DNA from 2 places in the Vibrio frigidus genome. Region 1 is predicted to be linked to the other one. Evidence: riboswitches for the same ligand, from Rfam matches in the RefSeq annotation. Region 1 holds a riboswitch; the other holds the start of a gene.
The links. Region 1 has a riboswitch for cobalamin ahead of AACW90_RS16755 (sirohydrochlorin cobaltochelatase). Riboswitches for the same ligand answer to the same signal wherever they lie in the genome.

Region 1 (16,752 bases):
AGCTAAGGATCAAGGATTAGTCAAGGTTAATTGCTGTAAAGAGCGACGCGAATGTGCACGCTTCTAATTTTATGAATACGCAGTAAGCAGAAGGTTGTGACTCGGTTTAAACTATGTAACCTTAATGAATAGGCGATGAAAAAGACTGACTAATGCACTACAATGCCGTTCGGTTAGTGCCAAATACTTCGTCATTCCCGTGAAAACGGGAATCTTAGATCCCCATTTTCATGGGGATGACGTTGGTTTTCGTGAAAATAGTCCCATTTTAATCGAGATGACAGGTTTAGATAACGTTAACCGAACGGCATTGGACTAATGCATTAGGACTAATGTCATCGTAGATGAGACACTGCATAACGATTAATAGGTAATTAAGGACGTTAAATGAGAAGCGAATACAAGATTCCACAAATTGGTTTGGGTTTATGGAAGATCAATAAAGAACAGTGTGCTGATACAGTATATAACGCGATTAAACTGGGTTATCGACTGTTAGACAGTGCTTGCGATTATGGTAACGAAAAGGAAGTCGGTGAAGGGATAAAACGCGCCATTGCGGAAGGAATAGTCACTCGGAAAGAGTTGTGGATTACTTCTAAACTCTGGAATACATTCCATAAAAAAGAACATGTAAAACCGGCATTAGAACGTACGCTTTCTGACCTCGGTGTTGATTACCTAGACTCTTATCTTATCCATTTCCCCATCGCTCAACCTTATGTCCCATTTGAGACGCGTTACCCGCCAGAATGGCTGCTTGATCCAGAGGCCGATAAACCAACAATGGAACTCGCACCGGTTCCTTTATATGAGACGTGGCAAGGTATGGAAGCGCTTGTAGAATTGGGTTTGGTTAAGCATATTGGTGTTTGTAATTACAATACCGGACTTCTGAATGACCTAATGGCATACGCTAAAATTAAGCCATCTGAACTTCAAATTGAGTCCCATCCTTATCTTACTCAAGAAAAGTTAATAAGATTGGCGAATAATTATGGTATTGCAGTGACCTCATTTTCACCGCTAGGTTCGCTCTCTTATCTAGAAATGAACATGGCAGAAACGCTGGATTCTGTACTCAAAAAGCAGGTGGTTATTGATGCTGCAAAAGCTCATAACAGGACCCCAGCACAGATAGTATTAAGATGGGGAATACAGCGCGGCTGTTCGATTATTCCCAAAAGTACCAATATCGGACGTCTGCAGGAAAACATATCTATTTTTGATTTCTCACTCACAGACAATCAAATGGCGGAGATCTCAAGCCTAAATATTAATCGCCGTTTTAACGACCCCGGTGATTTTTGTGAAGCTGCATTTGACCGCTTTATGCCAATATACGATTAAGGTATTAGGTAAAGCAAGATAAGCCATACGCTCGCGATTGCTATCGTATGGCTTATACTTAGCTCGTTTTGTTTAAACGTTGCGAAGATTGCACGAGATTATGTCGGCTACTCTTCTGAATTCAGCCAGTTCTTGTTCGGTGAGGTTCTCTTGCATTTTATTGTGCATACTGCTCTGAGTCTCGGATACTAACTTCATTAATGCTTTACCACCTTCTGTCAGAGTCAAAAACTGGCTTCGTTTGTCCTCAGGGTTAGCACGCTTCGACAACCAACCCTTATCAATCATCTCTTTAATCAGGCGAGCTATCTGCGCTTTATCTCTAGCAAAGAAGTTGACGATATCATTAGCTGTACATGCTTCATTTTTTTCTATAAAAGTTAAACATCTGATATGCATGGAATTTAATCCAATTTCGCTCGCTTTAAGGGTTGACCGCATTGTTAAACGGCATAAGTGAACCATATTGAAAATAGTGTCGGAGATAGAATCGTTGTTCATAAAAATAACCTTACAATATAGTTGACATAGTCAACCATTAAGAACTATAGTAGACTTTATCAACTTAATTGCTATTGTTCAAGTTAAAGAGGAAAACAGAATGCGACCAAATAAACCAAAAGCGCGTTTAACACACGTGTCAAAAATTATCGAACTTTCTCCACATATGCGTCGCATTGTTTTGACTGGAGAGGGTATGCAAGACTTCCCTATTGATTTGGAAGGTTCATATGTGAAGGTGGTTTTGCCGTCACAAGATGAAAATGAACGCAAGATGCGTTCATATACCATTCGTTTTTTTGACCCACAGACGAGAGAGTTAGGACTTGATTTTGTCATCAATCGTCATAATGGTCCTGCTACCAATTGGGCAAGGCATGCAAAAATTGGAGATAGCATTATGATTGCTGGGCCAGGGCCAATGAAAATGACCAACTACGACCACCATAGCTATTTGTTGGTTGGGGACATAACTTCGATAAATGCAATAAACGGATATGTACCAAGGTTTCGACCCGGAACGGACGTGAAAGCGATCATTGGGGTTCCTACTCGTGCAGACATAATAGAGATGGATTATGACGATTCACAAAATACGGAATGGTTTGTGGAGGATGAAGCGACGATAACCCTAGAGGAAAAAGTTCTAAAGGTGGCACAGGGGATGTCGAAAGACACCCATGTATTTTTGGGATTGGAAGCCAGAAGCATTCGTTCACTGCGTCCTGTATTACAAGAAGATATCGGCCTTGATAGACTGAATATTTTTGCCGTAGGTTATTGGAAAAAAGGCGTCGATGCTGACCGATTTGGCGCTCAAAAGAAAGTTAACCCAGTATAGTCGTTAACGTTATAGTCTATTTATCGACCCTCGGCTTTCATTTCGTCACCCTTATATCGATCTTTCGACGCACTTTTATTCGTTCATGGATGACTTCAGTTGACTTACCCAGTTTTCAACTCGCTCATGTGTACGTTCCGCTTGTCTTTCCATATCGATAGCAAGGCCGACAAACAAACCGTTTTTCTCGGCTCTCGATTCCGAATGCGTATAGCCTTTAGAAGGCCACGGACCAATAAGTGTCGCGCCTGCTTCTTCGCATGCTTGCGCAAGGTCGGCCATGGCATCCACAAAAGTGTCGGCGTAGTCGATCTGATCTCCTAAGCCAAAGACCGCAACCTTGGTGTCTGTTAGATTAAGATCTTCGATGTCATCGAGTACATAGTCCCAGTCAGACTGAATCTCGCCGTTGTTTACTGTCGGCGTACCGAGAATGATAAGGTCATATTGTTCGAAATTCTCCAATTCTATATCTGCGATGTCGTAGCTATCGATACCAAATTGCTGAGCGATAAGCGCGGCGACTTTTTTTGTCGAACCGGAGTCACTCCCATAAAATACGGCGATGTTTGCCATTGTTGTTCTCTCTATATTTAGTGTTTATACCAATTTTGAGTGTATGGACTAATCGAATGTCGATACGTTTGGCGTTATTTCCATTCAGCTAATTGATTAAGTAATGATTGTTTATGTTCGACTTGAGATTGCAGTGAAGCGATCCCTTGTAGATAGCGTTCATGATCTTTTGTTGAAAGCTGCTTAAATCGATTTTGGCGTTCAATGAAGTGTTCCACCCCGAGTTTCGCAGGCCGTGAATCAAGCTGAAGCGCAGCTTTACCTTTGGATTTTCGTCTAGGGTCAAATCGGTAGAGTGGCCACAAACCGGTATCGACAAGTTGTTGCTGTTGTTCGATACCTTCAGACATGTTGATACCGTGGGTAATGCAGGAAGCGTAAGCGATAATCAAAGATGGACCGGGGTAAGACTCTGCCTCCTGAATCGCCTTCAAGGTTTGATTCATATTCGCCCCGATAGCGATAGTGGCGACGTAGGCGTTGCCATTCATCATGGTGGTAATACCAAGATCTTTTCCTACGGTTTGTTTACCTTCGCTAGCAAATTTGGCGATGGCACCGGTTGGGGTTGCCTTTGATTGTTGTCCACCGGTATTGGCGTAAACTTGATTGTTTAGCACTATGATGTTGATGTTTTTATTGCCTGCTAGCACATGGTCTACACCGCCATAGCCGATATCAAATGCCCATCCGTCACCCCCTATAATCCATACGGACTTTGCGACTAGTGAATTGGCATACTGCGTCATTGAGTGTTCTTCAGTAATCAGCTGTTTCAGGTGTCTGATATTCTCACGTTGCTTCGTGATTCCTTTAACTGAGGAATCGTTAACCAGTTTGATAATGTCTTCGAATAGAGGTTTCGGAAGAGAGTCTTGCATGGTTTTAAGTTGAGTCAGTGCGATATCTTGTTCGCTTTCTAATGCCATCCGCATACCCAGACCAAACTCTGCGTTATCCTCAAACAAGGAGTTTGCCCACGCAGGCCCTTGTCCTTGTTTGTTTTGGCTATAAGGTGTGGTGGGTAGATTTCCTCCATATATCGAAGAGCAACCTGTCGCGTTGGCAATCAGCATATGGTCACCGTACAGCTGGGTGATCACTTTAATATAAGGGGTTTCCCCACAGCCAGAGCAAGCCCCAGAGAACTCAAGTAATGGCTCCAAAAGCTGGCTGCTTCGGGCATCGATGCGCTTGACTTCGATAGCTTTAAGTTCAGGTAATTGGGTGAAGTATTCAAAATTCTGGTTTTGTTCTACTGATACTGACGCCCTAGCCACCATTTTCAATGCTTTTCTTGAACCATCGCTTTCATTCAGAGTAGGGCACATATCCACGCAAAGCTGGCAGCCAGTGCAGTCCTGAGGTGAAACTTGAAGGGTGTATCGTTCACCATGGAAATCTCGCAGTTTATAGTCTGTAGTTATGAAGGATTTAGGAGCATCTTTTAATGACAATGTGCGACTGACCACTTTTACTCGAATAGCGGAATGAGGACAGACTAAGCTGCAGATATTGCATTGAGTACAGCTTTCTTGATTCCATTGTGGGACAAAACTTGCGATATCTCGTTTCTCCCATTTGCTGGTGGCAGTGGGCCACTGACCATCAACGGGAAAAGCACTTACAGGTAATTGGTCTCCACGGTTTTGTAAAAGTTCAGCTGTTATTTTTTTTACAAATTCCGGAGCATGACGCGAGACAATTGGCACGTATTCAGGATTACTTAATGTATTAACATTGGGTAAAACCTCAAATAAATCGGCTTCGGTTTTCGCTACTGTCGCCAGATTGGCATGGATTAACTTTTCACCCTTACGTTGATAGGTTTTTTTAATGGCTTCGTTTTGTCGTTCAAATGCCTGGTCAGGCGTGAGTAATTCGGTCAATAAAAAGAAAGCACGCTGCATAATATTGTTAATGCGACCACGAATACCACATCGATTCGCGAGGTCGTTGGCGTCGATAGTGTAAATCCTTAAATTCTTTTTAAGGATATGGTTCTGTTCGCGGTAATTGAGCTGTCCCCACAACTCGTCTGCTGAATAGACAGAATTAAATAGAACGGTTGCACCCCGTTTGGCATGGGCCAGAATGTCGTTGTTTTTAAGCAGGCTAAACTGGTGACAACCAAGGAAGTCTGCTTTATCTATGAGGTAAGGCGCATCAATTAGGGTGTTATCGAATCGCAAATGAGATGTGGTCATCCCCCCACTTTTTTTGGAGTCATAAACAAAATAACCTTGGGTAAACCAAGGGCTGTCGGAGCCCACGATTTTGATGGTATTTTTATTTGCGCCAACGGTACCGTCTGATCCCAACCCATAGAAAAGTGCCCGGAGTGTTGACTCATCGTAGTCGATGCCTGTATGGACTAATGGTAGCGAAAGGTTGGTGACGTCATCGGTTATACCGACCGTAAAGCTATGAAAGATTGAGCCAAATTCTATAGCAGTATAGATAGACTCTACATGATAAGGGGTGAATTCTTTTGAAGAGATTCCGTATCGTCCACCAAAAATTTCCGGTGTGGGGGTGCTATGGTGTGTGTGCCAGCTTTGTGACATTGCTGCGAGCATGTCGAGGTATAGTGGTTCGCCGATGGCACCAGGTTCTTTGGTCCTATCCAGTACTGCAATGTTTTGAATCGTTGATGGAATAACGCTTAAGCAATGCTCGACAGAAAACGGCCGAAATAGATGAACGCATAGAACACCGACGTGTTTACCCTTTTTTTGCAATCCAGTAACGGTTTGCTTCACGGTGCTTGTGGCGGATCCCATCACGACAATAAGTGCGGTGGCTTTTTCATCACCAAAATATTGAAAAGGTTGGTAATGACGTCCGGTAAGCTCGCCAAATTTTCCCATCATGTCGACGACGATGTTAGAGCAGATATTATAATAACTGTTTACCGCTTCTCTTGCTTGAAAGTAGGTGTCCGGGTTCTGTGAAGAACCTTTGAGTGTTGGAGCGTCTGGTGTCAGTCTTCGCTGAAAGTGTTGTGCAATAGCGTCTTCATCTAACATTTTTTCTATTGTGTCATTATGGATAGTTTGGACGTGGTTTAGCTCATGAGAGGTCCTGAATCCATCAAAAAAATGCACAAAGGGGATACGGCTTTGTAATGTGGCTGCCTGAGCAATTAATGCTAAGTCATGGGCTTGTTGGCTGTTATTGCCTGAAAGCATAGCAAAGCCAGTTTGACGTACCGCCATCACATCGGAGTGATCGCAGAAGATTGAAAGGGCGTGTGTTGCCACTGTTCTCGCCGCGACATGCAGTACAAAAGGGGTGAGTTCGCCCGCTATCTTATACATATTTGGGATCATTAATAACAATCCCTGTGATGAGGTAAAAGAGGTGGCTAAAGAGCCTGCCGTTAATGCCCCGTGTACAAGACCTGCCGCTCCGGCTTCCGACTGCATCTCGTAAATACTAGGTATGACGCCTCTGAAGTTAGTGACTTGGTCGTTCGTCCACTCTTCGCAATGCTCTGCCATGGCAGAAGATGGGGTAATCGGATAGATGCCGATGACATCGTTACAGCGATATGCCACAGAAGCCGCGGCCTCATTGCCGTCCATTATCCTAATTTCTGTTTCTTTTTGAGTGGTGGTGGTCCCCACCTTTTTGTTTACGTTCATGTTCTACCTCAGTCGTGGTTACGAGCACTTGGATCGTATCCCTTGGCCCATTGGCGAATGATATCCATGTCTTCCTGCTTGCGTTTTTCAGCATTGTCATCGGTGATTTGACTAAAAACATATTGAGGTTTGTTGGAACTGCTGGTTTTCAGAACCAGGGTAATGTCTTGATGTAAAGCCAGTAGGATGAAACCGGATGTCACGGCATAAAATAGATATAGAAAATGCTTTCTCATACTTATGACTCCTCAACAGAGATGGTGATTGGTTGCTCATTTTTGAGGTGTGTATTGGTGCGCTTATTTTGCGTTAGTTTGTCTTGTTTTCCTGCAGGATTTTTTTTGATCCTTTTCGGTTTGGTTACCTGTTTGTACCACTCTTTTATAAAGAGCAGATAGTCGGTCATCGCATTAATAGGACAGAGGGTTTTACACCAAGGACGATGAATAAACAGCGAGGTGATGAGCAACAAAATAGTCGGAATAAATAGATAAATAGAACCCACCATGCTGAACATAATACCGAATGGTTCAAAGGTGAATGCCGCAGGATTTCTAAAGTACAAACCACCGCTCAACGTCGCCAATAAAATAAGCCGTGGGAACCAATGAAAGGCTTTGTGTTTAAGGCTGATGGTTTTCGCATTAGTAAGTTTAGAGAGACATTGTTGTGTGGTACCCATAGGGCAGATCATCTGACAATAGATATTTTTGTTGAACAACAGAATATAGCCGACACTGAGTATCAGAAGAATAATGGCGGTATAATTTCCAAGGCCTGATGTCCATGTCCCCGAGATTAATATGCCCATCGTGGCGGAAGAAACAAGGGCAGCCGAGTAGAAACCAAATATAAGCAGTGCGGAAATCATCACGGTCCATTGCATCTTGTTTTTATGGATGCTGGTAGACCGGCTGACATAAATGGCCAATAGGAAGAACACCACCGCGAGTCCATCAAGGAAGCTTACCGTATCAAATGGGCTAGATGCTTCTTCTAGGCGATAGCCAAAGATCTGTTCACGAATCGGGTCTACGGCATTATTCGCGGCGTTTAGAATGCCATTCGAAGACAACGTTGCGCCGCTTATGGCATCTACGGGGATCTGACTTCTGCCCATTGTGCCAAGGAATTTATTCACTAAACCATGTTCAATCACCTTGTTCACATAAGAGGCGGTGTCTTTGATGGATAAGATACTGGCTTGCTCAATGGCGCCTTGTATATTCATACGAATTGCGACGCTAAGTTCACCACCGTAGCCAACCCCTTGCCCAACGCCTAACCATGCTTTTTGTTCGTCGTTTTCAGTGATTTTGTAAAGGTTATCATCAACCTTAACGAGTTGCTGGTTCTCTTCTAGCAACGAATTTAGCATAGTGCTTTGACGCTGAGATATCTCAACTCCGCCAAACCACCAAGCGGCAATAATTAATATTAATGAAGCTATAGCGGCAACTTTTTCGACGACAAGGTTTGATTTTTTTTTAGATCTTCGAGCCATGACCTACCTACCAAAAGGGTATAAGCGTAATTTTTGCTCATGGTAGCGTTATAGCGAATGGTATAAAGGTAGATAACAACCCATTTCAGATACAAAAAGTCCAAACATGGTTAAGGTTGATTTTCATCAATGGTTAGGGGGAATGATGAGTTATGTTTTCCCCCAATGATATATTTAGGCTCGAATTAAGGCCTGCTATTGCTGCGTATTAAATCGATGATTTAGTTCCAATGATAGATAGAAAGACCGAGTGTTTGCGCGTGAAAATTCTAATTGGTCCACCTTCATAAACTCACTACTGAGTATGCTGTAGTTTGGTCTTTGTGACGGCAGAGTAGGGCGTTTGTTCATAGGCCCGACTTGATAGATATAGTAATCTGGGTCCTCAATCAGGATGCTTTCGATGTTAAATTTGGCAACCTTACGCCCAGTAGGCGCGATAAGATCACCGCCCGCAGCGCCGATAATACCATTCACTATGCTCTTATCTCCTGCCACCATAAATGGGCTTTCTGTTACTTCAAAAACTACCCTTGGTTTTTGTTTCAATGGTTGAATTTGTTCACGAACATGAACAAGCTCTTGGACAAGTTTATTCGCCTCAGACTGTCTATTTGTCCGCTCACCTAAGCTTGTTATCTGCGTAAGGATTTGGTCCAACGTGACGGGGTCGTACTTCATCACCTCTACGTCTAGTTGCTGCGACATATACTCAGAAAAAAATCGATTTGAGCTGATGATAAGAAGGTCTGGTTTTAGGCCTTTCAGTAACTCAACATTTGGCTTGATGTGAGAACCTACCTTTAGCGCATTGGGGAAGTCGTCGTTACTGCGAGTAACGCCGACCACCTTGTCCTGAACGCCAAGTTTAATCAATATGTCACCTGCAGCGGGCGCAAGTAAGACAATTCTTTCATAGGCTATAGCTTCAGGAACAGAAACTAAAGCTAGTAGTATCAGAAGACACCGTAACATCGTAAACCTCGGAGAGTAGTTGTGGGGTTACTTGGTCCCTAAGGACATCATAAATAAGCTCCCCTTTCTTAAAGAAAAGGAATCGATCAAAATAGCGATACGCTAGATTGATATCGTGTACAGAAGTGATGACCGTCTGTGGCAATTGGTGTAAGTGGTCAAATATTTCTAATGTATGACGGATATCTAAGCTGGAGTTAGGCTCATCTAAATAGATAATTGGTGCCTCCTGATTTAACACGCGCGCTAACATCACTCGGCGTTTTTCACCACCAGAGAGATCTGAATAACTGCGTTTCTTATACTGTTCTATATCCAGTAACTTCAGTAACTCGATGGTCTTGTCTTTATCCTGTTGTTGGAACTCATTGGTTTTTAAGTGTACATATCTTCCAAGCAGCGCAACCTCAAGGACGCTAAACGGAAATGAGATATCTGAAAACTGTGGCAGAACGGAAAACAGCCTCGCCCGTGTAGAGTGGGTGATCTCTTCCAATGGCTGTTGCTGATAAAATATGGATTGTTGAGGGGTTTCGATTAACCCAGCAAGCAAATTTATCAGTGTACTTTTCCCGCAACCGTTTTCACCCATTAATGCCACTTTTTCACCAGATTCAATAGCTAATGAAGGGACGTTAAGGGAGAAATCGCTTCTGCGATATTCTAGATTTTGAATCTTGATATTAGCCATTCCAGAAGTGCTCCCTTCGGTGCTTTAACAGATAGAAGAAGAACGCACCACCGAATACCGCCGTCATAATACCAACTGGAAGCTCAGCCCCACCTGGAATTATCACTCTCGCAATAGTATCTGATGCCATAAGCAGAAACGCACCAAACAAACTGGAATAAAAGATATTATGTTTCATATCGCTGCCAAAAAGACTGCGAGAGATATGGGGAACGATAAGACCAACAAAGCCGATAATCCCTGAAAAGCTGACCGCCACCGAAACCAGTAAGGTCGAGGCGATAAACACCTTGGAACGAAGGCGATGGACATTGACACCAAGGCTCTGCGCCGAGTGTTCATCTAGAGCCAAGATGTTCAGTTTCATTGAATTGCGGTGCAGATAAAAGAAGACGCCCGAAAACAATAAGGTGCAAATGGTTAACCTTTCTACGTTGACCATAAAAATGCCGCCCATTAACCAATAGACAATGGAGTTTAGAGAGTCCTCAAAATAGTACTTAGAAAAGCTGATCACCGCAGAAGCGACCACATTCATAACGACCCCTGCTAAGATCATTGTAATTGGGTTAATCCGTCCCGCTGTCAGGGACATCCGATAAACCATAGTGAGTCCACCTAACCCTGTTATAAAAGCAAATACAGAGACAAAGTGAACCGGCATACCAAGGGAAATGGCTAATACGGCCCCCAATGCTGAGGATGAAGCCGCGCCAGTGGTGAAACTGTCTGCCAAAGGGTTTTTCAACGTAAGCTGATAGATGCTGCCGCTAAGACCTAACATGGCACCGATAACGGCCGAAAATAGCACTCTAGGCACTCGAAGTTCGGTCAGAATTTTGTATTCGATCGGCGACATATCAAAAGGATTGATCCAGTTGGGGCCGATCAGCGTTGAAAGCAGCATACAAATAATAAAGATAGTAACTAATGTCCACCTCATGCTTCGACCTTATATACAATTCGATTAGCGACAAACAGCAGTATGAGCGTCAGAACAAACAATATAGCCAATGATGAGGTATTAAAAGGGGTATCCAACAGAGAAGAGCGAATGAGATCCGCGCTGTAAGTTAGAGGGGAAAGTTTAGCCAGTATCTGAATCACCATGGGCATCTGATCGACAGGAAAAAATGTGCCAGAAAGAAACATCATCGGGGTAATCACAAATGAGTTCATGGTCGCCTGATCTCTATGGTTTTTCATCTTGAGTGAGATGATAAAACCAATAAGAGCAAAGGCAATCAGATGCAACAGCAAAGCCAAGGCAAACTGAATAGAGAAATGCAAACTGATACCACAAAAAACGCTATAAATTGCCACTACAGCGACAGGAATCATGCCTTTAGTGACGCCATAAGCCACTTCGCCAGCCACGATTTGCCATCGCTGGTTAGGTGACAACAGGTACTCCTCAAATATCTTTAGATAGAAACGACTGATATTGATTTCGCTCGCGATATTATAGCTATGGTTCATACTCGACATCGCTAAAAGTCCCGGTAACAAAAATGTGAGATATTCGATACCTTCAACGGTGGTTCCTTTACCTACGCCATAGCCGAATGCCATCAGATATAGGAACGGAGGAACCGCTGCTGCCAATACGACACGGACAATCTTTTTCTTTAATACGGTGCATTCCCGATAGTAAATGCCTACGACACCATCAAGCATTCTTTATTAGCCTTTTTCCAGTGAAATGGAGGAAAACATCTTCCAATGTGGTTTCTCTGACGCTGGTTTCTCTTACTCTTGTTTTTGGAGAACGGGTTTCCATAGGATCGTGAGAGATATCAGCGAGTCTTTCCAACGCTTGCTCTCGGTTATCATAAAACTCCTGATGGAAATCCTCGGTTTCTATTTCAAGAACATAGCGCCCCAAGCTGTGCTTGAGGTTTTCTGCGGTTCCTTGTGTGATTATTTTCCCGCTGTCTATAAAGATGACGCGATCCGCTAATCGTTCTGCTTCCTCAATATAATGCGTAGTGAGGAAAATAGTGCAGTTACGTTCCTTGTTGATTTTATTGAGAAAAGACCACATTTTTCTTCGGCTGTGGGGGTCTAATCCCACCGTTGGTTCATCCAAAAACAAGATTTTTGGCTTGTGCATTAGCGCTCGAGCGATAACCAATTTTCGTTTCATGCCACCTGATAGCTTTGAGGCTGGCTTGTCTTTATGTTCAGTTAGCCCGGCAAATTCGAGGCATTCGTCGATAGCTTGTGTTAGGGAAGCACCGCGCATTTTGTACAATAGGCCATGAACCTTAAGGTTCTCAACGGAGGTTAGCTCCCGGTCAACATTATTGTGTTGAGGAACGACCCCGATTAATCGCCTCAATTTATGTCGGTCAGAACGATTTTCTGTCTTCTCATACAGAACCTGACCAGAGTCAGGTTCGAGCAGCCCAGTCATCATCTTGATTGTTGTCGTTTTTCCTGCTCCATTCGGTCCCAGAAAGGCACACACTTCTCCGCGACGAAGGGAAAAACTCATCTCATCGACAGCTTTGCTTTTACCAAAATACCGGGTCAATGACTTAACCTCAATGAAAGCGTCATCGGTGTGATGTTGATCTGAAATCATGGCTATACTGCTCTTTCTATTAAATGAGTATGATCAACGGTGTTAACGTAGCGTTATGTTGGCGTCTTTTGCCGCGTCGACGAGATGTTGAAGATAGATCTTTTGAATGGATTCTTTGCTACCTAATCCTTCGAGTAAAGGGGTTACTTTGATGTTTTGCTTTGACAGCATCACTTTCCACGAATCTTCATCATCACCAGCCATATCGTTGCTTGCATGGTCTCCAGCTACGACCATTAGCGGTTTTACGGCAACACTTTTTATTGCGTCGCGTTTTAACTGTTCCATTATATTATCGAAGTTGGGGTAGCCCTCCACCAGACCAACATAGATATTTACGTCGGGGTAACGTTTATTCATCACCTCTTGCAATTCATAATAGAGACCGGTAGAAAGATGGTCGTTGCCATGACCCATATAGATCAAAGCAGTATTGTTTTCTTTTGCTCGTTGTACATCGCTAGCGAGTGCTTCAGCAAGTTGGTCTAAGTCTTTTCGGTACGGGTTGTGTGACCCCCATGTGCCCATTAGTGGGCGTCCAAGAACGACCTTATTAAATGGTTTCCATTTCTCTTTTATTGTTTGAATGGAAGCCAGAGCGTCGACTGTGGCTTTAAGATCGATAAACTCTTCACCGTGTGACAGTAGCGTTGTTTGAACCACGATATTCTTATAGCCTTCGTTTTGCAGATCAGCCATCGTACCGAGTACATTTTTCACTTGGTAAAAACCTTGTGGTACCTCAGGATGACTTTTTTGATACTCATCATCCGATGCGCGTCTATGCCAGATTTTACGAATAATACTCGAAGTAAATGCAAACCGGACGGGTGTATCTGGGTAGGCGTCTTGGACCTGTTTTTGTATACCAATAAGTGACCCGATTGCTGTGTCATAGCTTGTGCCAAATGCGGCGAGTACAATAGCGGATTTTTCTGTTTTAGCCGTTGGTTCAGAAGCGTGAACAACAGGGATAAGAGGCAAGGTGGTCAATAGCCCGATAGAGATGATCTTTAGTGCCTTGCGAGGGATTTTATGTATATTAAACATATAATTAAAACGTTTAGTATTTGACATTATTATATTCCGTAAGTTTAAGTACAACGTCCTTTCCATCATATGGTGGGTCTATTGATGGGGTTCGTGTGACCATTATTTTTGGCTTACAGGATTGAATATCGGGACCGGCCATAAATAGGCCAGTAAACCACGAGTAACCCGCTCGCCTTTACAAACTCTAGTGTTAGAGTTTTTATTATTATTCAGGCAGGTCTCCTGGCTTTTGGGTCAACATCTGGCAGCGCGCCTTCCCGGATGTTATCCAGTGGACTAATGTCTGCCGACTCTCCAATTACAGTTGCGGGCACAGCTCAAGCGTCTAACTTGATTCCCTTTTAAGTGCTATTTAACCTAAACACAGAATAATGGGCATTGAATGATGTCCATTATTCTGTGCTCAGGTCAATTTAATAAATATTACACCTGAATGACAATCATATTGCCTTAAAAACATCAATTATAATAGTGATTAACATCAACAAATATAAAGATGTTTATTTTTACAACATATAAATAAAAAGAACCATACCACTATTTATTCATGTCCAATTAAGCAATGACTTTGTGTGTAAATTGTCAGTTATGGTAAATACCATCCCATTTAGGATAAAAAGATGCCATTCGCCGATTTTATAATCGCAATATTCTTTTTTATGAGATATACGTCACTGTTTTTCGTCGAAATATTTAATAGTAAAATTCTTTCGGTGCGCACATATCACATTTTAATTCAATAATATTAGTAAGTTATATTTTTCTATTAAAAGACCTTCATATCAATTACTGATATTTTTCATGGTTATGATTCTATCATTTAATCTAAATTGATATTTATCAATTTTATTATCGATGCTGTATGAGAGACTTTGGGAATATTTAGTGATAGGTGGTGCTCGTTTATATCTTCTGAGTGCTATTTTATAAAGTGAATCAGGTTAAATCCCTGAACTGTACCCGCAACTGTGAACGAAATATGTAATCTTGTGTGATTGAATATATATTTCGTAAGTCAGAACCTGCTAAATAACCAACAATCAAACAGCCTGGGCGGGATCACTCAGAGTCATTGTATTTCGATTTCGGCCGCATTAATGTTTGATTATATATAACTATCCCGATCGTGCCGGAGTTTCTGTTAGTGGGTAAATTAAAGCGTTCGAAAAGCAATAAAGAGCTGCGCTGGGGCTATACCACAGGGGCTTGTGCGGCGGCGGCGGCTCGCGCGGCTGTGCGGATGCTAATTTCGGATAAGCCGTTCTCTCAAATAGACATTCAACTTCCCAATCGAGACTTGGTGACATTTCAACTGGTTCGTTTAGAACGAATCGTTGAACGACAAACCGAGCAAGTACTTGCCGGTATTATTAAGGACGGGGGAGATGACCCCGACTGTACCCATGGCCTAGAGATTCAGTGTACAGCTAAGTGGAGCCGGCACCCTGGAATTCAGCTCAAAGGTGGGGAAGGGATCGCGACTGTGACGCTTCCGGGGCTTGAACTTCCGGTCGGTGAACCCGCTATCAATCCGATACCTAGGGCCAATATCCTCGAAATGGTGCAGCTAGAGTGGGATCATTCAACGTTAACATTTTCACCAAACAGCAATAATGCTTTAGGCGAACCATATTCTGGGCTTGAACTTACTATTTCGGCTCCCGGAGGAGTAGAAGCCGCGAAACAGACCATCAGTGAAAGGCTAGGTTTGATTGGTGGAATCTCTATTTTGGGCACGCGTGGAACGGTTAAGCCGTTCTCTACATCTGCTTATGCGGCGTCAGTGAGACAGTCAGTTCAGGTTGCGAAAAGCAATGGTCTAGAGCACGTTATTTTGACCACGGGCAGCCGTTCAGAAAAATCGGCGATCAAGCAATGGCCAGAACTGACGGAATTGGCGTTTATTCAGGCCGGCGATTTTATTGGCGTTGGGTTAAGAGCGGCGAAACGCTTTCACGTAAAGCGCGTTACCTTGGTGGTGATGATTGGTAAGTTAGGCAAATTAATTTCCGGTCGAATGATGACTCATGTATCTGGTCATGCTATCGACTTTACACATCTTAGCAAGCTTGCCAGAGAGGCAAAAGTATCCCCTCTCTTATGCGATAAAATCTATGCGGCCAACACGGGACGCCATGTATTAGAGCTAGTTAGAGAAGACCGACCAGAGTTGTTTCTTGAGCGCTTGTGTCAGGAGGCAAAAATTCATGCGGACCGTTATGTAACAAATGAATTGGATATCGATGTCGTTCTAATCGATTTCGATGGCAAACCCTTAGCCCGATATTCCGATGTGAATGCTATATCAAACCCAACCAAACCTATTGACCAAATTTCAGGTGAAAAGACATGGACACAATGAAACAGATGACCCAACAAGGGCAGGTAATCGAGAATGATTCGTTCTCTATTATCGATCAAGAGGTCCACCAATTTCACGGTGGCCACCAGTTTGACGAGAAGCAGTGGCCAGTTGTGCGAAGGGCAATTCATACCACGGGTGATTTCGAGTTTGCTCAGTTGTTTCGGTTTAGTGACGGGGCGGTCGAAGCAGGAATTGAAGCACTAAAAGCGGGTTGTCCAATTATTAGTGATGTGACGATGATCACCAGTGGCTTAAGTGCCCAACGATTATCGGTATATAAAAATGATACCCACTGTTTTATCAGTGATAAAGCGGTAATCACCATTGCAAAAGCGAAGGGTGAAACTAGAGCTATTTGGGCTATGCGTCGAGCACGAGATCTGGGCTTACTAGACGGTGCGATAATTGGCATTGGTAATGCACCTACTGCGCTGTTTGAAGTACTAAGAATGGTGGAAGCTGAGGAGATAAAACCGGCGCTAATCGTTGGTATCCCAGTTGGGTTTGTTAAAGCTAAAGAGTCCAAACAGGCTCTCATTGACCAGAATAAGATACCTTATATTGCGAGCGTCGGCCGCAAAGGCGGCAGCCCTATTGTGGTGTCAACTATTCACGCCCTTCTCTATCAAACGGTATAAACCTATGGCAAGTATTACGGTAAT
Region 2 (16,752 bases), on a different contig from region 1:
GCACTATTGTAAGCAACCATTTCTCGCTTGCTCTTCATATCATGATTATAATTGATTAACGAAACTACCCTTCTCGCAATAGCCGCTCCTGAATCAATAATTAGAACCTTATTCCCTAATACTTGTTTTATTTCATCTCTAAGCAAAGGGAAATGTGTACAACCTAAAACCGCTACGTCTATTTTCCCAATAAGTGGCCTCAATATACACGCTAAAGACTCCATACAAACCGGTTTGCCTTTTAGTTTGTTCTCTGCCATATCAACTAATTCTGTCGATCCTAATAGCTTGATCGGAACAGAAGACAGATAATCTTTAATAAGGGTTTGAGTATACTTTCGCTTTACGGTTGCAGGTGTAGCGATAAGTCCGACTGCAATATTTGAAATAAGAGATGCTGGCTTTATTGCTGGTACAACACCAACAACGGGTATAGAAAATGATCCGCGTAATGAAGGAAGTACAATTGTACTTGCCGTATTGCATGCAATGACAATAACGTCAACCCGATGCCGCTGAGTAGCATAACGCACCATATCATTCACTCTTTCGATGAGCGTATCAGGGTCAAGCTCACCGTAGGGGTAACCTTTATCATCAAATAGATAAATATAATTTGCGTTAGGAAGTTCTTTGCAAACTTCTTGATAAACTGACAATCCACCAACGCCAGAATCGAAGAGAAGGATATTAGCTTGCTGTGGCAAAGTTAAAACCAGTCAGGTAAAGAAGAAAGATATTACTTAATAGTTTTTATTTGGCAACAACAAAGTCAACTATCTAAGGGCAAGGATTTGTTATAGTTAATATCTCAATATAAACCCCCCGAATGCTGGCTAGTCCAACAATTGAGGGATTTTCATTAAGCCCTTTTGCAATTTAGAACTGATAAGTACCAGTAAAAAATGCCGTTCGACCAGGTCCTTTGTAATAATAATCATCGCCAGTCACGAAACTACTGCTCCCATAACCTGTTTCATAATCAGTATCAAAAGCATTATTTACTCGCAATCCTAATTTAAGAGAACTCGTCGCCAAATAACCTATACCTAAATCAACAACAGTATAAGCATCAAGTTCCTTGTCAGAATTGTCTGCTCTTTCTCCTGTATATAACGTCGACACACTCAGATCGAAACTTTCATAAAAATACATCATATTCCAAGCAAATTTATTCTCAGGGATACGAACTAAAGCATCTCCTGTACTTTTATCTTCTGAATCCATCCATTCCGCAACAAGTTCATGATTGATTGGTCCCGTATAGAAATCAATTGCGACTTCAATGCCTTCTATTGTTGCATCATCAACATTTGAAGGTGTCCATTTTCCGCTTCCATTCTCTTGAGCCCAATTTATAAGGTTTTCGATTTCTGTTTTATATGCCGTAATGCTCCAATTTAAAACATCGTAGTTGCCTCGAAGGCCAACTTCCGCTGACTCCGATTCTTCCGGTTTTAAATTTGGGTTACCTTTATCATAAGCAGATTCAGGCCAATACAAGTCGTTAAATGTTGGCGCTTTAAATGCACTACCAATAGAAGATACTATTTGCAGTGATTTCGAGATTTGATATCCTGCTGCCGCATTCCAAGTTGTCTTTCCACCAAATGCACTATCGTCATCATGTCTCAAACTCAATTCTAAGCTTAGTGGATCAAATACAAAACTAGAGGTCAAGAATGCCGCTTTGTTTTCTTTATCTAGTTTTTCGTAATTATCTGTATTTGAGCCTCCTCTATCAGCACTCTCTTTGTAATAATCTAATCCTGCATTAAGAACGATATTATTAAGAGCCAAATAGGTATTTATCCAGGAAACACCATTGCGACGAGAAGTTATTGTTCCTTTCGCATTTTGTCCTTCAGCATCACCCGTTGCTTGATAACTCTTACCCAAAAAAAACTGCAGATTAGAAAGATAATCCTCTTTTTCATATATAACACCACTGGACAATCTATAGAACTCATCGTCTTGTTGATTTTTCGAACCGTCATATTGACCTGCGTATTCGAAATCTGACGATTTATCATATCCACTGAACATCAAAGACCATTCTTCATTTAGTTGGTGATTAATGTGACCGAATGCTGTTTGGGCTGAATAGCCAAACTCTTCACCATCCGCGGCCAATTCATAAATTTTGTAACCGTCGCTTTGTTCTTTGTTTACTACAAAAGAACCTTGAGTATTTTCTGAAATATTACCTGATGACCGCCAACCAACCTGTCCATGATCTTCGCTTCCATAACCTACTCTCAACTCATGAGTTTCTTCTGAAGATATAGTGCTTATCGCGATCACTCCACCAATAGCATCAGATCCATAAACAGAAGCCCTTGGGCCTCTCACTATCTCAATGCTCTGGATAGCAAAAGCAGGGATTAGTCCGATGGACGCCGCCCCCAACGTTGGAGAATTAATTCTAACGCCATCAACCAAAACAAGGGCATGCTTAGATTTCGTTCCACGGATATATATAGAAGAAGCATTTCCTTTGTTCCCTAAAGTATTAACCGTAATTCCAGGAACGCTCTTCAGTAACTCTAATGCAGTGGTAGCTTGCGTAGCTTCTATTCGTTCTCTATCAATAACCGTTATTGAAGCCAGAGCCGAACTCTCCGCCTGTTCAAAACGGTTGGCCGTAACAATGACAGTTTCGATATCAGAAGAAGATTGTGCAAAAGAGAGTGGAGATGCAGAAACTAGCGATGCCACTGCGGCCGCTATTATTGATTTGTTCATTAATAATCCTGTTCGCGTAAGTCCTAGTAAATGAGAAAGTTCATTTACTTGCTGGCAGGTATTCGGACTTAAGAGCATGACCTATGATAATATTAATTGGTCGCCTAGCATCTCACTTCCCACTCATCATTGGATGTAGCAGTGTGTGGTTTTCACCGTAGATGTTCGTTCTCTTTTACCGCTGCGCGTCAGTTCTGGATTTTCACCAGATTCCCATTTCAGGCAATTTATAGTTTCAATTGCCACCAGCTCTAAAACGGATACTAATTATCAATATATCTCTTGTCTAGTGGAAAAATTAACGTTTCTACATGAAACTTATTCATATCAGTACTGGACAACCAAGCCGGATTGAATAAAATCTGCGCTCCTTGTGTAAAGTTAAAGGCATATCTATGGCAAACCTAGAAATAAACTCTAATCGCTACCACGAACAGCTGAAAGAGAAGGCGAATCGTCTCAACGAAATGTTTGTTGAATATGATGTACCTGAGTTGGAAATATTTGAATCTGCTGAGCAAAATTATCGTATGAGAGCCGAATTTCGCGTTTGGCACGAAGGCGAAGCTCTTTATTACATAATGTTTAATCAAGGAACTCGTGAGAAAATTCGCGTTGACCAATTCCCTGCGGCAAGCAACGTAATTAATGAGTTGATGCCACTTCTTATTGATTCGATCAAAAACAACGATGACCTTCGGAAAAAACTGTTTCAAGTTGATTTTCTGTCAACCTTAAATGGCGAAGTGCTTGTTTCTCTTCTTTACCACCGTCAGCTTGATGATAAATGGACTGAAGAAGCAAAAGCATTGAGGATATTGCTTAATAATAAAGGCTTCAATCTCAATATTATCGGACGAGCAAGAAAAATGAAAATAGTGCTCGAACGTGATTATGTGATTGAGAAATTAAATGTTCATGGCCGTACCTATATCTATCAACAAGTAGAAAATAGCTTTACTCAACCGAACGGTATTGTTGCTCAGAAAATGCTGGAGTGGGCGGTAAATTGTACGAAAAAAAGTAGCGGTGATTTATTGGAACTTTATTGTGGTAACGGTAACTTTTCATTAGCCCTTGCTCAAAATTTTGAACGCGTACTCGCAACCGAAGTCGCTATGCCATCAGTAGTTTCTGCTCAATACAATATCGCAGTAAATAAGATAGATAATGTCCAAATTATCCGTATGTCCGCTGAGGAGTTTACCGAAGCGATGGATGGTAAACGGGAGTTTCGACGATTAAAACAAGCGAATATTGACCTAACTAGCTACAACTGCAACACTATTTTTGTCGATCCACCAAGATCCGGCATGGACGAAGACACTTGTAAAATGGTTCAGGGTTATGAACGTATTTTATATATATCTTGCAACCCTGAAACGCTCAAAGAAAATCTCGAATTATTATCTATCACTCACAAAATTATCAGATTCGCTCTATTTGACCAATTTCCTTACACCCACCATATGGAAGCCGGTGTTCTTTTAGAAAAGCGCAAATAAAGAAAATTAAAAAAACGAGCATATCGCTCGTTTTTTTAATTCCTAACTAGTTACTCACCCTTTGCTATGAAACCTAGTTTTTTTCCTACCCATAACAGTAACAACAACGTCACTATAATGGCGAAAAAATTCGATCCCGCCCCCGGATACTGAGCTTTTATAAATGCTGAATAACCAAAAGCACCTACAAAAAAACAAGCCAAACCAACCAATGGAAGTTCTTCTGAAACAGGGTTACGTAGATAATTTTGATAAAGCATTTGTACTGATAGTACCAGAGCTATCAGTGGAAAAATTGAGAAAGCGACCTCAGTTACCGTCAACACGGAGAGCAATGCATTACTGCACATACCTACAATTACCGCTAAAAGTAGCGTTTTTCTAGCAGAGTCACTTTTCGTTGGATTAGATTCATTCGACATAGTTATATCCTATTGTTTTGTCTTTCTCGCTCTTTTCTGTACCAATAAGCACCTTTAGCGGTCATTCTTAATTGCATCACTAACCTTTCAGTTAGTTCTTCTCTTTCATCTTTACTTAAATCCAACGCTTCTGCACCGGAGCTAAATACCAAGATTACCGATGCTTCCGCCTGAATAGAGGCTTCCTCTCTATCCATTCCTGTGCTTATCAAATATTCGGTCATTTCAGCTACGAAATGTTGCATCTCTCTTGCCACTGCGGCTCTAAACTCAGCCGATGTACCTGAGCGTTCGCGCAATAACAATCGAAATACGTTAGGGCTACTATCAATAAATTCCATAAAGGTTTCTACTGAAGTTCGAATAACACTGCCTTCTTTGGCAATTCGCTGCCTAGCCTGCCTCATAAGTTGCCTTAGGAGTAAACCGCCCTCATCAACCAAGGTTAATCCTAACTCATCCATATCTTTGAAATGACGATAGAACGAGGTTGGCGCAATACCTGCCTCCCTCGCGACTTCTCTTAAACTCAAATTTGAGAAACTGCGATCGGCTCTAAGCTGATTAAATGCTGCATCAATTAATGATCGGCGTGTTTTTTCTTTTTGTAGCGCACGAATTCCCATAGGGGGTTATTTTTACCAATAAAGCCAATTAACGTCTAATTACTATAACGCGAATTCGAACCAGTGAGAAATACACATTGTAAAAGCACAACTAACATCCATTAGATTTGCATAAGTCCGTGATCATTACCACTCTATAGTGTGATGACCATTTACCTATGGTGATAACAAGTTAAAATCTCGCTACAGCAATGTTAACAAAAATCATGGAAGGCGAATCAATATGGCTCGAAAAACTCACTTTGATGTGATCGTAATCGGTAGTGGTCCCGGAGGTGAAGGGGCAGCAATGGGATTAACCAAAGCAGGGTTAAATGTCGCCATAATTGAAAAGGAACCAAGTGTTGGTGGCGGATGTACCCACTGGGGAACGATTCCTTCGAAAGCATTAAGACACGCAGTAAGCCGGATCATCGAATTTAATAGCAATCCACTGTTTCATCGTAATGTTAATAACGTACATGCCTCTTTTGCTGATATTCTTAGCCATGCGAAAACCGTTATTGATAAGCAAACACGCCTTCGTCAAGGTTTTTATGATCGCAACCAATGTGACCTTATTTTTGGTAAAGCTCATTTTGTAGATAAAAATCAGGTTGCCGTAAAACAGATTGACGGGAGCCTAGAATATTATACTGCGGACAAATTTGTTATCGCGACAGGTTCCAGACCTTACCAACCCGAAGACGTTGACTTTAATCATCCTCGTATTTACGACAGCGACTCAATTCTTTCTCTAGGACATACTCCAAGAAACATCATTATTTATGGTGCAGGTGTCATCGGCTGCGAATACGCTTCTATTTTTCGCGGGCTAGATGTAAAAACCGACCTCATCAACACACGGGATCGCTTACTCTCATTTTTAGATAATGAAACTTCAGATGCTCTTTCATACCATTTTTGGAATAGTGGCGTTGTCATCCGAAATGATGAAACATATGAAAAAGTCGAAGCTACTGATGACGGTGTAATTATCCACCTACAATCAGGAAAAAAAATGCGTGCAGACTGTTTGCTCTACGCCAATGGTCGAACGGGTAATACCGACAAACTAAACCTCGAATCAGCTGGATTGACTGCTGACGCCAGAGGATCTCTAAGCATCAATAAAAAATATCAGACAAAAGTAGAGCATATATATGCTGTCGGAGATGTTATTGGATACCCTAGCTTAGCTAGTGCTGCATACGATCAAGGTCGCTTTGTGGCACAGAACATTGTGAAAGGAAAAGCCGATACCCACCTAATAGAAGACATCCCTACTGGGATATACACCATACCGGAAATTAGCTCTGTGGGTAAAACCGAACAAGAACTCACTGCTGCGAAGGTTCCATATGAAGTCGGACGCTCTTCGTTTAAACACCTCGCTCGAGCTCAAATCGCCGGAAAAGATATTGGCAGCCTAAAAATACTCTTTCATCGAGAAACAAAAGAGATATTGGGTATTCATTGTTTCGGGGAACGCGCTGCGGAAATTATTCATATCGGGCAGGCGATAATGGAACAAAAAGGAAAAGCGAATAACATCGAATATTTCGTTAATACGACCTTTAACTACCCTACAATGGCAGAAGCTTACCGAGTAGCGGCATTAAACGGGCTTAATCGTCTGTTTTAAAATAAAAGGCTATACCCGGTAATCATTATGTTCAGGCTGAGAATACCTCAGCCTGAACGAATTCTTAGAGAAAAACACCTCTTCTCCACTGCGATACAAAAACAAACCCTAAACTTACACCACGTATCACCATAAAACTTATCATCGCTGCCCATAAGGCGTGATTACCAAAACCGCTCATCAAACCGAAGACGGCAAAAAAGGTACAAGTGGCAATAAACATGCTATTTCTCATCTCCTTACCTTTTGTTGCACCGATAAAAATACCGTCCAAAACAAAACACCACATAGCGCACAATGGCATAGCAATTAACCAAGGGAGGTACATACTGGCTATCTTACTAACACGTTCAATATCAGTGATCATGGATATCAAGTTGTTACCAAAGAGATAAAAAACGCCCCCTAAAAAGAAACAAATGACGAAACTCCAAACAAACGTAACCACTATCGATTCTTTCAACGCCCCTCTATTTTTTGCGCCTATTGCTTTGCCTACCATAGCTTCAATGGCATAAGCAAACCCATCCATACCATAAGATATAATCATCAGAAAGCTCATCAATACTGCATTAGCTGCGACGACATCATCACCATAGGTTGCTCCTTGAAAGGTCATGAAGCTAAAGGCCCCCTGTAGACATAAAGAGCGTAGAAAGATATCTCGATTGAGTTTGACGAATCGTGATAGTCCACTCGTTAACCTTATGGTTCTTTCACGTATTATTGATGAAATAGCAGGCAACTGAAAGTTTTTCCACGTTTTAACAACAAAACCCAATCCTATAACCAAGCTTGTGTATTCTGCAATAACAGAAGCAAGAGCGGCGCCTTCTACTCCCCAGTTGAACCCAACCACAAAAAGAAAATCTAAAGCAATATTGGTAACGTTAGCGAAAATCACCATCCACATAGGTGCTCGTGAGTTTTGGGTGCCTAACAACCAGCCAAGCATGACATAATTTGCAAGAGAGGCAGGTGCACTCCACGCTCTAATAACAAAATAGGTCTCTCCGTAGTGCTTAACCTCATTACTCGCACGACTAAAACCGAAAATAATATCAGCCATCACCCGATGAAAAAGCAGAAATATTACTGCGAATGCAAAGGCCATAAACAAACCTTGAAGCAGAACCAAAACTAGTTGTTCTTTTTTCTCTCCGCCTAGAGCTTGGGCGGTTAATCCAGTTGTCGACATTCTCAAAAAACCTAACAACCAGAAAGTCACACTGATCATGGTCCCACCCAAGGCGACACCACCTAAATACCATGAATGTTCTAAATGACCGATCACAGCAGCATCAACCAACCCCAGCAACGGAACGGTGATATTTGAAAGAACCATCGGAATAGCGAGAAGAAGTACTTGTTTGTGGATCGATGTATTCTGAAGCGTTGATAAAAAAGAGTTAAACACATAAACCTCACTAAGTTACCGGGAAGTGTAACTTAGTGATTCATCTATTGTCCCGTTAAATTACCAAGATAACTCAACGACAATCGGAGTAAGCCTATGTCTTAATGTTGGAAATGCAGCAATGGCGCGTTGCCAAACTTTCCATCGTCCACAACTATCATCAAATGGAGAGAATAATTTAATATATTTGCACCAAGGCAACCATTGCAACAGTTTTTCTGTTGGTTTGTTAAAACCATGAGAATAATTTTGGCTTCCTAACCTTTGCCCATAGCGAGTTGACGCTTTGTCACCGGCTACGACAATACAAGCATGACATTGATTAAAATATCGACTCATATTTTGGACAAACTGAGCCACATCAGATTCTGAACGCGATAACAGCGCTTGTTCACAAACGATAATAACTGGCACATTGCTCGGTATAGATAAGGATTGCATCCAATTAAAGTTATCGACGGAACCATTGATTAATTTATATCTATCACTTGGATGAAATAACTTCTCCCTCCAAAGCAAGTGCTCAGAAATGTCCAGCTCTACCCAGTGACACAAGCCATTATCTAATCGATAAAATCGAGTATCTAATCCGCCACCTATATTTAATACCCAAGCGTTAGGATGATCTTTTAAAAAGGCACCGACTCTTTCGTCGCAAAGCTTAGTAAGCGTCGCGTGCAATAATTGTTTCTGAGCAATATCACCAGAAAGGCATTCTGAAGAAAGCTGACAGTATCGACAGGCATTAGCCGCAATAGGATCATAGACCAAACCATCATTAACCAGACTTTCTCGACTTCTTAGCCACATCGGTTGTAGTAAGTGAACTGGCACATCATAGTGAGGCTTATTATTGATATTGGTTGAGGCTTTTATATATTGGACATTCATTATCATCTCTCCCGAACTAAAGATGATAATGATTATTATTTAGATTATCAAGTTATAAATTACATCCAGTCCGTATTTCGAATAATACCGACAGCGACACCTTCTATAGCTAAGTGCTGGGACTCTAGATCAACTTTAATTGGAGAGAAATCTTCATTTTCTGCATGAAGCAATACTGTTGACCCTTTCCTTTCAAGCCGTTTAACTGTGACGTCATCATCGACACGAGCCACCACAACTTGACCATCTCTGACGTCTTGTGTTTTGTGTACCGCCAGTAAATCACCATCCATGATGCCTATATCTTTCATACTTTCACCTTGAACGCGAAGCAAAAAATCGGCTTGAGGTCGAAACATCGTCGGATCAACTTTATAGTTCGCTTCAACATGCTCTTGCGCCAAAATAGGTTCGCCAGCCGCGACTTGTCCTATTAAAGGCAATCCTAAATCATCATTTACAGCATCACTCTGAAGCAAAACTCGAATCCCCCTAGATGCGCCAGGGATAATCTCAATAGCTTGCTTTTTAGCAAGGGCTTTTAAATGCTCTTCTGCGGCATTAGCAGAACGGAAACCCAACTCTCTAGCGATTTCTGCTCGTGTTGGGGGCATACCAGAATCTTCAATTTTGTCTCTGATAAGATCTAATACTTGTTGTTGACGAGGGGTTAACGGCTTCATAAGTCACCTGTTTTTTTATACAGTTAACTGTGAGTATATCCAGTATTTATTTGTTTGCAACGGAAAGGTGTCATTTTTTAACCAACGACCCATTTTCATATCTGTTTAGTCAATTATCAATTGCGTTTCATACTTAGCACGATTCATTGAGATCATTGTTTTGAACGTTTTAATATTTTCATTACTAAAGAAAATCGTCTCTTTTAACCTCTCGTAAGTTCGCAAGTCCGCCACATCAATAATCAGTACAAAATCCACCTCACCAGTCACCTGATAACATTCTTTCACTTCAGGTACACCTTGGAGCTGTTTTATAAAATTTTGATTAATCTGCTTTTTATCCCTCTCCATACATACCTCAACAACAATGTGTAATGGATTACCTAATTTTTCTGGGTTCAGAATGGCAACCTTTCGACTAATTACACCTTCTGTTGTTAGTCGCTGTACTCGCTTCAGACATGCTGGCGGAGACAATGCTACCCTTTCAGCAAGATCAACATTGGTAATAGAGCAGTCGCTCTGCAATTCTCGTAAAATAGCTTTATCTGTCCGATCAAGAAACACTATTAACCTCACTCACCCATTATCAGAATAAAATACATTTATGGGTCTAAATTACAGCAATAATTTTTCAAATCTACTCTAAACTAATTAACTTGTAGAAGAATAATGCCGGTAAATAGATAATTATTGCCCTAATTCATCTAAAACTCATAAATGAACGTCGGTTTTTTTGTTCTTATCAAGATCAGTTTATAACGTAACTGCGTGTTACTTTATAAACACTCAATGCAATAGAGGTAACAAAAGCAGTATCAGTGGATGTCGTTTGTCCCAAACTTAAGTTACTTATAAACGCATTAAAAGGATAATGTTTCATGTGGAACAATACGTTCATCACCCATATATCAAATCAGTTTAAAGAGATCATCCGAGTCTATCTGGTTTTAGTCAAGGTAATGCTTCCGGCTGTCATTATCGTTAAACTGTTAGACTTAGTTGGCGCCACAGATCTGCTTGCTTACTGTCTTTCTCCTGCAATGAATATTGTAGGGTTATCGCAAGAAATGGGCTTGGTATGGGCCGTCGCTTTATTAACCAATATCTATACCGCTATGGTGGTGTTTTACTCAATAGCCGCTACTAATGCAATTTCTGTCGCGGACATATCGGTACTGGGAGTCATGATATTAATTGCTCATGGGCTACCTGTAGAAGGTGCTATAGCCAAGTCATTAGGTATTCGATGGAGAGTAACATTACTTGTAAGAGTGGGGGGGGCATTATTATTAGGGTCAATATTGAACCTTTTATACTCAACTCTGCAATGGAAACAAGAACCAATTGCTTTATCTTGGGCACCAACTACAAGTAATTCGTTTGGATGGATTCAGTGGAGTATTGAACAAGCGCAACTTTTTGCTTCTATCTTTGTCATTTTAACCGCCCTCATCATAATGCTGCGAATTCTACGCATACTTGGAATTGAGGCTCTACTGCACAAATTACTGTCACCATTATTAAGAGGGCTCACGTTAGGTAAAGAAGCCGCCAACATTACAATTATTGGAATGACACTGGGAATTTCGTTCGGTGCAGGATTACTCATCGATGAAGTAAAAAAAGGGCACATTAGTAAACGGGATACTGCACTTGTCATGGGTTTCCTTGGGTTATGTCACAGCATCATTGAAGACACACTGTTGATACTATTGCTCGGCGCTGACCTATACGCCATTCTTTGGGGAAGACTTGTTTTCGCTATCTGCATCGTTGCTATTTGGGGGCGAATGTATAAGCAATAAATTACAAGGTTAAGTAAACTGGAACAACAGTCGAAAATAGCGGCGACCAAAAAAGCGTCTTCGCTTTTAAACACTGCGCCTATGCCTTGTGTAGAATAGGAACCAACTTTAACAATGCGTTTGAATCCCCTATTTTTTGTAATTCATTTATTGTTACCTGCTGCTATAATTAGCCAACATATCAACGGTAACAAAAATGATAGAACAAATTGATTTAGACGTGAAAGCTTGGACTAGTTTCTGGTATTCTTTCGGCGCAAAACTATCTTCATCGAAATCCCCCTTAAACTTCGATTTTCATCAGAGTTTTGGGATGAATTCGAACCCTTGAACGTAGTGCATTTTTGATAACTCTTGAGGCGATAAACCTAATGTCATCTGGACGTATAATTCCACGCTCACTTTTAAAGCTCCCTCTCTCTTTATTAGTAAAGAGCACCGCTATTCCTACTGAGCCAATTAAAGATTTAGACATCGATTTGGATAAACCTATCGTCTACGCACTCCCATTTCGTTCCAATGTTGACCTTTTCACATTGAGAAGAAAAGCATTAGAAATCGGTTTACCGGATCCTCTTTTGCCACTGAAGATAAACGGGAAAGAGTTAGGTCGATATGTCTATATTAGTTCGAGGCCAACAATACTTAAAAATGACAAGCACATACCAAGTGCTTCCATTGCTCTATTTAGCGATTTATTGACGTTGCACGGAGAAGATTCAGAGTTAGATGTTCAGGTTATTCCTGCGACCGTTTTATGGGGAAGAAAACCGGGTAAAGAAGCCGATCTAAGACCTTATTTACGCGCAATGAATGGCCCACAAAAAGCCGCAGCGGTCATCGTTTCTGGTCGAGATTGCCAAGTGAGGTTTAGCCCCGTTGTTTCACTTCGTTATATGGCGGATGTACATGGTACAGATGAATCGATAGCGCATAAACTCGCTCGAGTAGCACGAACCCACTTCTCAAGACAAAAGCTAGCCGCTATTGGGCCTAAACTCCCTAATCGCGAGCAATTATTTACTCGACTACTCGATTCAGAAGTTATCCAAAAAGCTATCGAGAATGAAGCCAACAGTAAAAATATCAGTCTCGAAAAGGCGCGAAAAGAAGCGCACTCGATTCTCGATGAAATTGCCGCTAATTTCTCATATTCTCTGATTAAGAATGGAGAGCGGATACTAGGTTGGTTATGGAATAAGCTTTATAAAGGGCTTAACATTAGCAACGCCACCACGGTACGTCGATTAGCACAAGATGGGCATGAGATAGTTTACGTGCCGTGTCATCGAAGCCATATGGACTATTTATTGCTCTCTTACGTCCTTTATCATGAGGGAATGGTTCCTCCTCATATTGCGGCAGGCATCAATCTTAACTTCTTCCCCGCAGGCTATATATTCCGTCGTGGCGGTGCCTTTTTTATTCGTCGCAGCTTCAAAGGAAATAAACTCTACTCCACTATATTCCGTGAATACCTCTCTGAGTTATTTACTAAAGGCTACTCGGTTGAGTATTTCAGTGAAGGTGGTCGTTCTCGTACAGGTAGACTACTACCAGCGAAAACCGGCATGCTAGCCATGACTATCCAAACGATGTTACGAGAACAGAGCCGCCCTGTTACCCTAGTCCCAGTCTACATTGGCTATGAACATGTAATGGAAGTATCCACCTACGCGAAAGAGCTGCGAGGAAAACGCAAAGAAAAAGAGAACGCAGGGCAGGTACTTAAAACGATACGTAAGCTTCGTAATTTTGGTCAAGGCTATGTAAACTTTGGCGAACCAATCCCTCTAAATCAATTCCTTAACGAAGAAGTCCCGGAATGGAAACAAGACATCAATCCTCTTGATCCACCTAGACCTAAATGGTTGACACCAACTGTCAATAAACTCGCTGTTAAGATGATGACTCATATCAATGATGCAGCAGCAGCAAATGCATTAACGCTATGTGCAACTGCTCTGCTTGCATCTCGTCAACGTGCTCTATCAAAAGATACATTGGTCGTGCAGATTGACTCGTATTTATCACTACTTAAGAATGTCCCATACTCCAATACATTTACCATGCCGGACAAAACCGCAACAGAGTTAGTTGAGCATGCGATTTCATTAGATAAATTCGTAATCGAAACCGATACTATGGGTGACATTGTTTCCCTAGATCGCAATCAATCCATCTTAATGACTTACTACCGTAATAACATTATTCACCTATTCGCAATACCATCATTAATTTCACACTTGGTTGTTCGTCACGAAAGTATATCCGTAAAATACATTAAGTCTGTCGTACACCAACTTTATCCTTTCTTGAAAAAAGAGTTGTTTTTGAATTACGATCAATCAAATCTTGATCAAACGGTCGAAAGCATCCTAGATGAACTGGTAAGGCAAAAACTGGTTTGCCGTACAGAAGATAATATATCTATCGACCAACCTAGAATTCAATCATTGATGTTGCTTGCCCGTACTATCGCAGAGACACTGCAACGCTATGCCATTTCAATCAATCTTCTAGGGGCCAATCCAGAACTTGAGAAACCTGAACTAGAGAAGAAATGCCAGGAAGTTGCTCAACGTCTCGGTAGATTGCACGGTATCAATGCTCCAGAGTTTTTTGATAAAGGGGTATTTACTTCGTTATTTACAACATTGAAAGAACAACAATATATCGACGTGGATGGCAACTGTAATCTAGATAACACTCAACATTTAGCGGATATGTTATCGGCGTTATTACCAACGGAAGTAAAGTTAACTATTCAGGAAAACCTATATAGTGAAGTAAAATAACCGTCATTTAAATAACGTCATAACGAAAAAAGGTTCTGTCAATACAGAACCTTTTTCATTAAAACCATTTTTGACGCCTTGAGTAGATTATAGATAACTAAGAAAGATCGACAGAGCCATAATTAACCCAACATTATTGTTATTTAAAAATGCCTTAAAACAGAGATTTCGTTCTCTCTTTTTAATCAAATTTTGTTGATATACAAACAATCCAGCCGACACTAGTATTCCCCAATAAAAAACGGTACTAAGGTTCAACCAGTTACCTAAAATTATAAACAAAACCAGCGTTAACAACTGCAATAAGCCAATAATGATTTTATCAAAGCGACCAAACAAAATTGCGGTTGATTTTACCCCTATTCGCAAATCATCATCTCTATCGACCATTGCATACTGAGTATCGTAAGCCATGGTCCATAACACATTAATGACAAATAATAACCATACAGGAGACGTAAGTTCATTCGCTTGCGCAGCCCAGGCCATTGGTATCGCCCAACTGAATGCTAACCCTAGGAATAATTGAGGAAGATGAGTAAAACGCTTCATAAAAGGGTAAATGAACGCCAACACAATACCGAAAAATGACAGCTTAACGGTAAGAGGATTCATAGTAAGTACAAGAAAAAAAGAAGATAACGCTAATATTAGAAACAAAACAATGGCTTCAAACGGTTTCACTTTCCCTGCAGGAAGCGGTCGTTGCTCTGTCCTTTGAACATGTCCGTCAATTTTTCTATCTGCGAAATCATTGATAACGCATCCAGCAGAGCGCATAAACAGCACTCCAAAAACAAATACAACAACAACGTCTAATCTAGGCTTACCTTCCGAAGCAAGTAACAAGGCCCATATGGTTGGCCACAGAAGCAATAATGAACCAATTGGCTTATCCATACGCATTAGTTGCCAGTAGGCTCTCGCTTTTACTAAGCTCATCTAAACCGTCTCCGTAAGATACACCGGTGATTCGGGAAGAAAAAGTTCTGCGACTAACATAGGTTTTTTATTCATCCATAAACGTGATCGTCTAGCAATAAGTCGCTGGTTAGGGAGGTTAACCCAGCCAAGTTGCAAAGCATCTCTACTCACACCCTCAACACTAAATACTGTTAATCCAAGTGGAATAGTACCCTGTTGAATTAAGTTATGTGGCTGGTCGTCCAAAGACGCTTCTGGTATCAAAGTTCGACCAATTACCCATTCTTGCTCATCACCTAAAAGCATGACTTCTCTGAGTAAGCAACCAGTATCACTAAGAAGTTCTTTTTCTTCAATTGTGACCTCTCTAGCTGAAATCATCTCATTAAAAAGCATCTTAACCGTTAAGTTTTCACACTTTTCTTCAAAACGACGTGACAATGAGCCTCTTTCCAACAACCAATGTAGAGAAACGCTCGAAGATAGTTCAAACTTGTCAATGTCTTGCCAATCAACTTTTTTGAGCGCAGCAATGTACAACGAAATCAGCTCAGTCATAGGTATATTTATTTAGTTCTAGTAATATAAGCAATTTATACTTGGTGTTTAGGCTAAAAAAGCCGCAGAATACAAACTTGTCTAGGTGCTACATTGTAGCAGACTAAGACGCCACGATAATCCGATAAAAAAAGAAAGATCCCATAAATATGCTTAAACAATATATTGTTTTAATAATTTTCGCTCTAACCAGTACTTTTTCAGTCACAACATATGCGGATGAAGAAGAGCAAAACAGCGGACCCACATTCGCCTATTATACATTAGCACCAGATCTCACTACCAACGTATACACAAAAGGCAAAAAACTGGCATATCTGCAAGTCCGAGTCGATTTAATGGTTGCGGATAGCTCTTATGTCGTTGAGCTAGAAAGACACGAACCTTTAATTCGAGATACTATCGTTGCATACATTGGTGAACAAACTGAAGATCAAGTGAAAACCCTCGCTGGAAGAGAAGAACTCAGAAAGCAACTCAAAGAAAATCTAAACAATCTGCTCATTGCCGAAACGGGTAAAACCCTCATCACAGATTTATTGTTTACTAAATTCCTCTTTCAATAATTCTGCTCTGATTTTCAAAGCAATGGCATTTAAAGGCCATTGCTACAGTAGACATATTTTGTGCTATATGATCATCAGCCATTTGTTTTTTTTGTCATCTGGCTATCAATCCTAGCAAGTAATAAACCAGACGCTAAGCCTACCAAGTGAGCGGTATTAGCAATAGCCATATATGGCTGCACATA

Region 2: it holds a riboswitch for cobalamin, as region 1 does, so the genes downstream of both, AACW90_RS21895 (TonB-dependent receptor domain-containing protein) here and AACW90_RS16755 (sirohydrochlorin cobaltochelatase) in region 1, are expected to answer to the same signal.

What each region holds. Positions count from the first base shown of each region.
Region 1 is NZ_JBCDMC010000009.1:186,378-203,129, forward strand. It holds gene AACW90_RS16695 (aldo/keto reductase) at 388-1,350, shown strand; gene AACW90_RS16700 (MarR family winged helix-turn-helix transcriptional regulator) at 1,423-1,851, opposite strand; gene AACW90_RS16705 (siderophore-interacting protein) at 1,952-2,692, shown strand; gene AACW90_RS16710 (flavodoxin) at 2,768-3,268, opposite strand; gene nifJ (pyruvate:ferredoxin (flavodoxin) oxidoreductase) at 3,343-6,915, opposite strand; gene AACW90_RS16720 (hypothetical protein) at 6,924-7,151, opposite strand; gene AACW90_RS16725 (4Fe-4S binding protein) at 7,154-8,419, opposite strand; gene AACW90_RS16730 (ABC transporter substrate-binding protein) at 8,615-9,394, opposite strand; gene AACW90_RS16735 (ABC transporter ATP-binding protein) at 9,348-10,085, opposite strand; gene AACW90_RS16740 (FecCD family ABC transporter permease) at 10,078-11,028, opposite strand; gene AACW90_RS16745 (ABC transporter permease) at 11,025-11,762, opposite strand; gene AACW90_RS16750 (ABC transporter ATP-binding protein) at 11,755-12,672, opposite strand; gene AACW90_RS16755 (sirohydrochlorin cobaltochelatase) at 12,715-13,749, opposite strand; cobalamin riboswitch at 13,921-14,101, opposite strand; cobalamin riboswitch at 14,602-14,769, shown strand; gene AACW90_RS16760 (cobalt-precorrin-5B (C(1))-methyltransferase) at 14,870-16,087, shown strand; gene AACW90_RS16765 (precorrin-8X methylmutase) at 16,075-16,728, shown strand; gene cbiE (precorrin-6y C5,15-methyltransferase (decarboxylating) subunit CbiE) at 16,733-16,752, shown strand, end outside.
Region 2 is NZ_JBCDMC010000020.1:31,277-48,028, reverse strand. It holds gene murI (glutamate racemase) at 1-719, opposite strand, end outside; gene AACW90_RS21895 (TonB-dependent receptor domain-containing protein) at 880-2,745, opposite strand; cobalamin riboswitch at 2,782-3,010, opposite strand; gene trmA (tRNA (uridine(54)-C5)-methyltransferase TrmA) at 3,141-4,250, shown strand; gene AACW90_RS21885 (YijD family membrane protein) at 4,301-4,672, opposite strand; gene fabR (HTH-type transcriptional repressor FabR) at 4,675-5,298, opposite strand; gene sthA (Si-specific NAD(P)(+) transhydrogenase) at 5,522-6,922, shown strand; gene dinF (MATE family efflux transporter DinF) at 6,987-8,339, opposite strand; gene AACW90_RS21865 (class I SAM-dependent methyltransferase) at 8,400-9,230, opposite strand; gene lexA (transcriptional repressor LexA) at 9,290-9,913, opposite strand; gene AACW90_RS21855 (Lrp/AsnC family transcriptional regulator) at 10,019-10,480, opposite strand; gene AACW90_RS21850 (hypothetical protein) at 10,795-11,721, shown strand; gene plsB (glycerol-3-phosphate 1-O-acyltransferase PlsB) at 12,093-14,519, shown strand; gene ubiA (4-hydroxybenzoate octaprenyltransferase) at 14,607-15,461, opposite strand; gene AACW90_RS21835 (chorismate lyase) at 15,462-16,001, opposite strand; gene AACW90_RS21830 (flagellar basal body-associated protein FliL) at 16,151-16,567, shown strand; gene glpG (rhomboid family intramembrane serine protease GlpG) at 16,642-16,752, opposite strand, start outside.